Regions from separate parts of the Escherichia sp. B1147 genome, predicted to be linked through region 1. Evidence: predicted binding sites of a transcription regulator. Region 1 holds the regulator's gene; each other region holds the start of a gene.

What was found. The regulator PurR, encoded in region 1, represses purine synthesis genes. The targets are predictions, from matches to a motif close to CANGCAAACGTTTGCNTG.
Region 2: a site for PurR is predicted at 1,897-1,914, ahead of rbsD (D-ribose pyranase). Genes of this name have one in related genera too.
Region 3: a site for PurR is predicted at 1,352-1,369, ahead of cvpA (colicin V production protein). Genes of this name have one in related genera too.

What each region holds. Positions count from the first base shown of each region.
Region 1 is NZ_LFHY01000017.1:124,994-128,280, forward strand. It holds gene A9180_RS18590 (MFS transporter) at 1-730, opposite strand, end outside; gene A9180_RS18595 (YnhF family membrane protein) at 896-985, opposite strand; gene purR (HTH-type transcriptional repressor PurR) at 1,283-2,308, shown strand; gene punR (DNA-binding transcriptional activator PunR) at 2,305-3,237, opposite strand.
Region 2 is NZ_LFHY01000004.1:6,971-10,257, reverse strand. It holds gene kup (low affinity potassium transporter Kup) at 1-1,758, shown strand, start outside; gene rbsD (D-ribose pyranase) at 1,927-2,346, shown strand; gene rbsA (ribose ABC transporter ATP-binding protein RbsA) at 2,354-3,287, shown strand, end outside.
Region 3 is NZ_LFHY01000005.1:255,845-259,131, reverse strand. It holds gene purF (amidophosphoribosyltransferase) at 1-771, opposite strand, end outside; gene cvpA (colicin V production protein) at 808-1,296, opposite strand; gene dedD (cell division protein DedD) at 1,646-2,308, opposite strand; gene folC (bifunctional tetrahydrofolate synthase/dihydrofolate synthase) at 2,298-3,287, opposite strand, start outside.

The DNA.
Region 1 (3,287 bases):
CCAACATTGCCGTTACGAATATCGGTGTCGCGTGGGTGATGCTTTGCAGTACCGGAGAAATATAGGTATAGAGCGTAAACATTGCCCCTGCCCCCAGCACTGTTGTCAGCAATGCCGAAAGCACCTGCGGACGCAACAGGACCGCCAGCTCTTTTTTCACTTCCGGTCGCGCTCCTGCGCCACCTTTTGGTAACGAGAAGAACAGGCTAACCATTGAAATCACGCCCAGCCCCGCCGTTGCCAGAAACGACATCCGCCAGCCAATAGTTTCGCCAAGCCAGGTCGCCGCAGGAACACCGCCAATATTTGCCAGAGTTAAACCCATAAACATAGTGGCGACGGCGCTGGCCTGTTTGTGTTTAGGTACAACGCTTGCGGCCACGACTGAACCCAAACCAAAAAATGCCCCGTGATTCAGGCTGGTCAAAATGCGTGAAAGCATCAGCGTCATATAATCCGGCGCGATAGCAGAAAGCACATTGCCAAGAGTGAATATGGCCATCAGGAAAATAAGCGCACTACGCCGGGCACGGTGAGACAGTAGTAATGTCATCAGCGGCGCGCCAACCATTACGCCAACCGCATAAGCGCTGATAAGCATGCCCGCAGCGGGAATCGAGACATCCACACCGCGCGCAATGACGGGCAATAAGCCCATTGGCGAGAACTCCGTTGTCCCGATACCAAACGCGCCAACTGCCAGCGCCAACAACGGATAGTTAATTTTCATGCCTAATCTCCACCTCTTCGCGTCATTACACGATATTCATCAAAGTGGCGAAAGCATGACAGCAATCACAAAAAATTGAAAATAACAAAAAGAGAAAACACTTTTGCCATTTTGCTAACAAAAGGGAAGAGAGTGCGAGGGAGGATGCGCTCCCTCGAAGGGAAATCAGTGCAGCGCGGCAGTCAAACCTACGGCTACGATCAAACCGAGGACAATAATGGTTGTTACCAGTGAAGATTTAAGGTCGGCACTCATCAAGTTTTCTCCTTTTTTATTACCCTACAAAAAGTGATATTACGCATTTTTACACACTGTGAAGAAAAAATCTCCCGTCATTTATAATGATAAGTGTTTTACCACTTCCCCTTTTCATCAAGATCGGCCAAAATTCCACGCTTACACTATTTGCGTACTGGCCATTAACCCCTTCCTGACGCTCTGTGTCGTTTTTCCGGCGTACCGCAACACTTTTGTTGCGCGTAAGGTGTGTAAAGGCAAACGTTTACCTTGCGATTTTGCAGGAGCTGAAGTTAGGGTCTGGAGTGAAATGGAATGGCAACAATAAAAGATGTAGCGAAGCGAGCAAACGTTTCCACTACAACTGTGTCACACGTTATAAACAAAACTCGTTTCGTCGCTGAAGAAACGCGCAACGCCGTGTGGGCAGCGATTAAAGAATTACACTACTCCCCTAGCGCGGTAGCGCGTAGCCTGAAGGTTAACCACACCAAGTCTATTGGCTTACTGGCTACCAGCAGCGAAGCGGCCTATTTCGCGGAGATCATCGAAGCGGTTGAAAAAAATTGCTTCCAGAAAGGTTACACGCTGATCCTCGGCAACGCGTGGAACAATCTGGAGAAACAGCGCGCCTATCTGTCGATGATGGCGCAAAAACGCGTCGATGGCCTGCTGGTGATGTGTTCTGAATACCCGGAACCGTTGCTGGCGATGCTGGAAGAGTATCGCCATATCCCAATGGTGGTGATGGACTGGGGTGAAGCAAAAGCTGACTTTACCGATGCGGTCATTGATAACGCGTTTGAAGGTGGCTACATGGCCGGGCGTTATCTGATTGAACGCGGTCACCGCGAAATCGGCGTTATCCCCGGCCCGCTGGAACGTAACACCGGTGCAGGCCGCCTTGCCGGTTTTATGAAGGCAATGGAAGAAGCGATGATCAAGGTGCCGGAAAACTGGATTGTGCAGGGTGACTTTGAACCTGAATCCGGTTATCGCGCCATGCAGCAAATCCTGTCGCAACCGCATCGCCCTACTGCTGTCTTCTGTGGTGGTGATATCATGGCAATGGGCGCACTTTGCGCTGCTGATGAAATGGGTCTGCGCGTACCACAGGATGTTTCGCTGATCGGTTATGATAACGTGCGCAACGCACGCTACTTTACCCCAGCGTTGACCACTATCCATCAGCCAAAAGATTCGCTGGGCGAAACGGCATTCAACATGCTGTTGGACCGTATCGTCAACAAACGCGAAGAACCGCAGTCTATCGAAGTTCATCCGCGGTTGATTGAACGCCGTTCCGTGGCTGACGGTCCGTTCCGCGACTATCGTCGTTAATCATCCGTTGCGGGAGTCTCTTCAGGCTCCCGCAACCACTCCTTATTTAGCGTCTCACTATCGCCGAGATACTCCAGCAACCAGGTTAAGGCTGGCGACATATCATTCTGCTGCCATGTCAAACAACATGCCGAATCAGGGAATGGGTTTTCCAGTTCTAATGCTACCCACTTCCCTTCGTTGAGCCAGGGTTTAGCGAAATGCGTCGGCACCATGCCAATGCATAATCCAGCCGAGATACAGGTTGCCGATGATTCCCAGTCAGGCACCACCACCCTTTTTTGGTTATCAAGCAGCCAGGTAATACGTTTGGGCAGCGTACGTGAGGTATCTTCGCGCACCAGCGATGGCCAATTGCGCAACGTATCGTCGCTGAACGGCCCATTCATCGACACAAGCGGATGATGACTGGCAACAACGCAACTCCAGCTCAACATTCCCATATCCCGGAAGGCATAACGGCCCCCGACCGGAATCGCTCGTGTCGCGCCAATCGCCAGCTCCACGCGCCCATCGGAAAGCGCATCCCAGACGCCGTTGAACACTTCCTGAAATACCAGAAGTTCGACATCATCAAAATGGCGATAAAAATCAACGATCATCTGCCGCGTGCGTTCTGGTCTGACAATATTATCTACCGCGATGGCTAACTGACCGCGCCAGCCGTTCGCTATCTGCTGGCATTGCTGGCGAGTGATCTGCATTTTTTTGACAACAGACCGCCCTTCTTTGAGAAACCACACCCCGGCAGCGGTCAGTTCCACATCACGATGTCGACGTTCAAAAAGCGGCACTGCCAGCCACTCTTCCAGTTGACGCACGGTATAGCTGACCGCAGAAGGAACACGATGCAACTCCTGGGCCGCAGCGCTGAAGCTACCATTTCGCGCCACCGCATCAACAACTTCCAGAGAATACTCGGACCACATAGCTTGCCTGCAAAATTTTTGAAATCAGTCATCAAATATTACCGTTTCAC
Region 2 (3,287 bases), on a different contig from region 1:
GGCCAGTTTGGTTTTGGCGTTGAACGCGATGCCGTGTTTGGCTTTCTATCGCTGATTTTCTGGCTGTTAATCTTTGTGGTTTCCATCAAATATCTTACCTTCGTGATGCGCGCGGATAACGCCGGAGAAGGGGGGATTCTGACGTTGATGTCGCTTGCCGGGCGTAATACGTCGGCTCGAACGACCTCAATGTTAGTGATTATGGGGCTGATCGGCGGCAGCTTTTTCTATGGCGAAGTCGTCATAACACCCGCCATTTCGGTGATGTCTGCCATCGAAGGTTTGGAAATCGTCGCCCCGCAACTGGATACCTGGATAGTTCCCCTCTCAATAATTGTTCTCACGTTACTGTTTATGATTCAAAAACATGGCACTGCTATGGTTGGTAAGCTGTTTGCGCCAATCATGCTGACCTGGTTTTTGATTCTGGCAGGGCTGGGGTTACGTAGCATTATTGCTAACCCGGAAGTGCTGCATGCGCTGAATCCGATGTGGGCGGTGCATTTCTTCCTTGAATATAAAACCGTTTCCTTTATTGCATTAGGGGCGGTGGTGCTGTCGATTACCGGTGTCGAGGCGCTGTATGCCGATATGGGGCATTTTGGTAAGTTCCCGATTCGTCTGGCGTGGTTCACTGTCGTATTGCCGTCTTTGACCCTTAACTACTTTGGTCAGGGAGCATTGCTGCTAAAGAATCCGGAAGCGATTAAGAACCCGTTTTTCCTGTTGGCTCCGGACTGGGCGCTGATCCCGCTGCTGATAATCGCCGCACTGGCGACGGTAATAGCTTCGCAGGCGGTTATATCTGGCGTCTTCTCGTTGACGCGTCAGGCTGTACGTCTGGGATATCTGTCGCCGATGCGCATCATTCACACTTCTGAAATGGAGTCAGGGCAAATCTACATTCCGTTTGTGAACTGGATGCTCTATGTCGCAGTAGTGATTGTGATTGTTAGCTTTGAGCACTCCAGTAACCTGGCGGCGGCGTACGGGATTGCGGTGACCGGAACAATGGTACTGACGTCTATTCTTTCGACGACAGTGGCGCGTCAGAACTGGCACTGGAACAAGTATTTTGTTGCGCTGATCCTGATTGCTTTCCTTTGTGTCGATATTCCGCTATTCACCGCTAACCTCGATAAACTGCTTTCCGGCGGCTGGTTGCCATTGAGCCTCGGTACGGTGATGTTTATCGTGATGACCACCTGGAAGAGCGAGCGTTTCCGCCTGCTGCGGCGGATGCACGAACATGGTAATTCTCTGGAAGCGATGATTGCTTCGCTGGAGAAATCACCGCCTGTTCGCGTTCCCGGAACAGCGGTGTATATGTCGCGTGCAATCAATGTCATTCCCTTTGCGCTGATGCATAACTTGAAACATAACAAGGTATTGCATGAGCGGGTGATTCTGTTAACTCTGCGTACCGAAGACGCGCCATATGTCCATAATGTCCGTCGGGTACAGATTGAACAACTGTCGCCCACTTTCTGGCGCGTGGTGGCAAGCTACGGCTGGCGGGAAACACCAAACGTGGAAGAAGTCTTCCACCGCTGTGGCCTGGAAGGGTTAAGTTGCCGGATGATGGAAACCTCATTCTTTATGTCCCATGAGTCGCTGATCCTCGGCAAACGCCCGTGGTACTTACGTTTGCGTGGCAAACTGTACTTGCTGTTGCAGCGTAATGCACTGCGCGCACCGGATCAGTTTGAAATCCCACCAAACCGGGTTATCGAGCTGGGTACTCAGGTCGAAATCTAACGCCAGACGCCTCCTTTCTCCATAAAGGAGGCGTTTTTGTTTTTCATGCTTAATCACGATGTAAAACGTTTCGATGTTGATCACATTTCAGTAACGTTGCGATGGTTTTCTCTGTTCAGTCAGGATTAAACTGCTGGTCAGCGAAACGTTTCGCTGATGGAGAAAAAAATGAAAAAAGGCGCCGTTCTTAATTCTGATATTTCATCGGTGATCTCCCGTCTGGGGCATACCGATACGCTGGTGGTGTGTGATGCTGGTTTACCCATCCCTAAAACGACAACGCGTATCGATATGGCATTAACCCAGGGTGTACCTTCTTTTATGCAGGTGCTGGAAGTTGTTACGAGTGAAATGCAGGTTGAGGCAGCCATTATTGCGGAAGAGATCAAACAACATAATCCGCAACTCCACGAAACGTTGCTCACTCACCTTGAGCAGCTGCAACAACACCAGGGAAACACCATTGAAATTCGTTACACCACGCATGAAAAATTCAAACAACTAACTGCCGAAAGTCAGGCGGTAATTCGCAGCGGAGAATGTTCTCCGTATGCGAATATCATTCTCTGTGCTGGCGTGACGTTCTGAGGCCGTCATGGAAGCATTACTACAGCTTAAAGGTATTGATAAAGCCTTCCCGGGCGTAAAAGCCCTCTCGGGCGCCGCGTTAAATGTCTATCCGGGCCGCGTGATGGCGCTGGTAGGCGAAAACGGCGCGGGTAAATCCACCATGATGAAAGTGCTTACCGGTATCTATACTCGCGATGCCGGTACGCTTTTATGGTTGGGTAAAGAAACGACGTTTACCGGGCCGAAATCTTCCCAGGAAGCCGGAATTGGTATTATCCATCAGGAACTGAACCTGATCCCGCAGTTGACCATTGCGGAAAACATTTTCCTCGGTCGTGAGTTTGTGAATCGCTTTGGCAAAATTGACTGGAAAACCATGTATGCCGAAGCGGATAAATTGCTGGCAAAACTTAACCTGCGTTTTAAAAGCGACAAGCTGGTGGGTGATCTTTCGATCGGTGACCAGCAAATGGTTGAAATCGCGAAGGTATTAAGCTTTGAGTCGAAAGTCATCATTATGGATGAACCGACAGATGCGCTGACTGATACCGAAACCGAATCCCTGTTCCGGGTCATTCGCGAGCTGAAATCGCAAGGGCGCGGCATTGTCTATATTTCCCACCGCATGAAAGAAATCTTCGAGATTTGCGATGACGTTACCGTTTTTCGTGACGGGCAATTTATTGCCGAGCGTGAAGTGGCATCACTGACCGAAGATTCGCTGATTGAGATGATGGTGGGCCGCAAACTGGAAGAGCAGTATCCACACCTGGACAAAGTGCCGGGAGATATCCGCCTGAAAGTCGATAATCTCTGCGGACCTGGTGTTAACAATGTCTCTTTTACCCTACGCAATGGCGAAATCCTTGGCGTCTCTGGTTTGATGGGCGCGGGGCGTACCGAATTGATGAAAGTGCTCTACGGCGCCCTCCCGCGCACCAGCGGCTATGTCACGCTGG
Region 3 (3,287 bases), on a different contig from region 1:
ATACTCAAATAAGCACGGATTGCTGACCGGATTGTCTGCACACTGACGGGTAAACAACTGCCCTTCTTCAGTGATGTAAATCGCTTCGCCTGGGGCGACGTCACGCAGGAACTCAAAGCCCAGCGTATCGAGCGCAACGCTTTCGGAAGCGACCATATATTCCGTGCGATTCTCGTCGATATCACGTTTCCCCAACACCAGCGGACGAATCCCGTTAGGATCGCGGAAGGCGACCATACCGTGGCCGATAATCATCGCTACGCAGGCATACGCGCCGCGAATTTGGCGGTTCGTGGCGGCAATGGCGGCGAAAATGTTGTCGGCTTCCAGCGGGTAGTGGCGGAAGTTGTCCAGCTCGCTGGCGAAGATATTAAGCAGAATTTCCGAGTCGGAAGTGGTGTTGATGTGGCGGCGTTTTTCTTCAAACAGTTTTTTACGCAACTCGTGAGCGTTGGTCAGATTGCCGTTGTGGGCAAGCGTAATACCATACGGAGAGTTAACGTAAAACGGCTGCGCTTCAGAGGCACTGGAGCTGCCAGCCGTAGGGTAACGCACATGACCAATGCCCATATTGCCCTGCAAACGCTGCATATGGCGAGCTTCAAATACATCGCTCACCAGCCCGTTCGCTTTACGCAAACGAAAGCAGTTATTGGCATCTATGGTGATGATGCCGGCGGCATCCTGACCGCGATGCTGAAGCACCGTTAAGGCATCATAAATCGACTGGTTAACCGGCATAACACCGGCGATACCGACAATACCGCACATACGTCTTTTTCCTCGTTAAGCCACATCTCAGAGCACTTACGCCCTGGGCAAGAAACTTGACGAGCTTTGCAGATAATCAAAAAACCATCTGATGATAAAACTGAACTGCGGGATCAGCTGTGATTTGCTCCAGTCTTCGCTTTTCGACACTCCGGTAAAGGAGTCGAGAAAGAAGAGTATGGCGGCAACAATCAACACACCGCGCAACGCACCGAAACAGACGCCCAGCACCCGATCGGTGCCTGTCAGATGGGTTTTCTCAACCAACTGACCTATCACGAAGTTGACGATTGCGCCAACGATCAGGGTTGCGATAAACAGTACCGCGATGGCAATCCCATTTCGAACCAGTTCGTCTTCAAAGCCCGTAAACCAGGCTGACAGGTAAGTGTAGTAATGACTGGCGACAAAGAAAGCACAACCCCATGTCACCAGTGATAACGTTTCACGAACAAAGCCGCGGATCAGGCTAACCAGAGAAGAAAAAGCAATCACCGCGATTATGGCGTAATCAATCCAGACCATATGTGTCCCACGATTTTACGCCCTGTCATCCTGTTCGGGGCGCATTCTAACAGAAAAAGAAAACGTTTGCGTAGGGATTTCCTTCCCGCGCATCAATAAAAATGGCGCTGAAAAAACATTCAACGCCATCGACTTTTTATGTCTTTGCGGCATCGGGCAATCATTGTCGGATGCCGCGTGAACGCCTTATCCGACCTACGGTTTTGCTCCTGCACAAGCCTGATAAGACGCGTTAGTGTCGCATCAGGCAACGGCTGTCGGATGCGGCGTGAACACCTTATCCGACCTACGGGTCTACCCCTGCCCAGGTCTGATAAGACGCGCCAGCGTCGCATCAGGCAAAACCGTATTAATTTGGCGTGTAGCCCATAACCACGCCGCTCAAACCAGAGATCTGCTTCAGTTCGCCAAGCGATCCTTTCAGCTTATCTTTCGAGGCATCTGGTCCCACGAGAATACGGGTGATTTTACCCTGCACTGGCGTCGACGGCGAAGTATAAACCCGATATCCCGCGCCACGCAGCTTACCGACAATCTCATTCACTTTATCGGCATTTTTCAGCGCGCCCAGTTGCACAACGTATGCTTTACCCGTCGGCGCTGCTTTTTCTTCAACAACCGGCTTCGCTTCTGGCTTCGGCGGGGGCGGCACTTCAACCTTCGGCTTAGGCGGATCCACCGGTTTCGGTTTCGGTGGAGCGACCGGTACAGGCTCCGGTTCAAACACGGTATTATTGGCCGCAATGGTTGCCGGGTCGAGCGAAGGCGCTGCGGCATCACCTGCCCGCACCTCTTCTGCCGCGCCTTCTGGCGGCTGTGTCGGCAACGCCTGAGTGGCGGCTGGCATCATATCAGGCTCGTCACGATCGCCCGCTTTCGGCACCAGCGGGATCGCTGCAAACTCATCCTGATAATGTTTTTTCTGCCCATCAAGCAACCCTGGAAGCACAATAACTCCCAGAGCTACCAGCACAATAGTGCCAACTAACCGATTCTGAAACTTACTCGCCACCGCTTCTCCTCGCGTCAATCACTTCCATGACATGTGCGACCGTATGGAACGAACCACACACCAGCACGGTATCTTCCGGTTTAGCGTCCGCCATTGCGGCATCCCATGCCTGCGCAACACTATCGAATGGTTTGCCGTTCCCCAGATGCTCAAGCAGTTGTGCTGCCGTGGCACCGCGCGGCCCTTCCAGTGGCGCACAATACCAGTCATCAACCACGCTTTTCAACCAGGCCAGCGTTCCGGCAATATCTTTATCATGTAGCATACCGATAACCGCCAGCACGCGCCCGTTTTTCGGTAACGCTTTCATGCGTCCGGTAAGATATTCCGCCGCATGAGGATTATGGGCAACATCAAAAATGACGCGTGGGGACTCGCTCACAATCTGGAAACGTCCAGGCAAAATTGCGCTGGCAATACCGTCACGAATTGCCTTTTCACTGACTTCCAGACCGCTGGCTCGCAGTGCCGCCAGTGCTGTTGCGGCATTCGGTTGCGGGACAAGTGGCAACGGTAACCCCGTCAGCGTGCCGTGAGCATCGGTAAATGACCAGTCATGGTCAGTGACGGAATAATTCCACTCAACGCCACAACGTTGCAACAGTGCGCCTTTCTCCTGTGCTACATCGGCAATGGTGTAAGGCATTTCTGGCTCACCGACGATTGCCGGTTTTTCGTTGCGGAAGATCCCCGCTTTTTCACGACCAATGCTTTCACGATCTGGCCCCAGCCAGTCGGTATGATCCAGCGCGATACTGGTCACCACGGCAACATCAGCATCGACAATGTTAGTAGCATCCAGACGACCGCCCAGACCTACTTCCAGAATCACCACATCGAGTTGCGCCTGTTTGAACAACCATAATGCCGACAACGTACCGTATTCAAAATAAGTCAGAGAAATATCGCCGCGCTCGGCCTCAATCTCGGCAAAAGAGGCTGTATGGGCCGACTCTGCCAGCTCTTTGCCCTGTATACG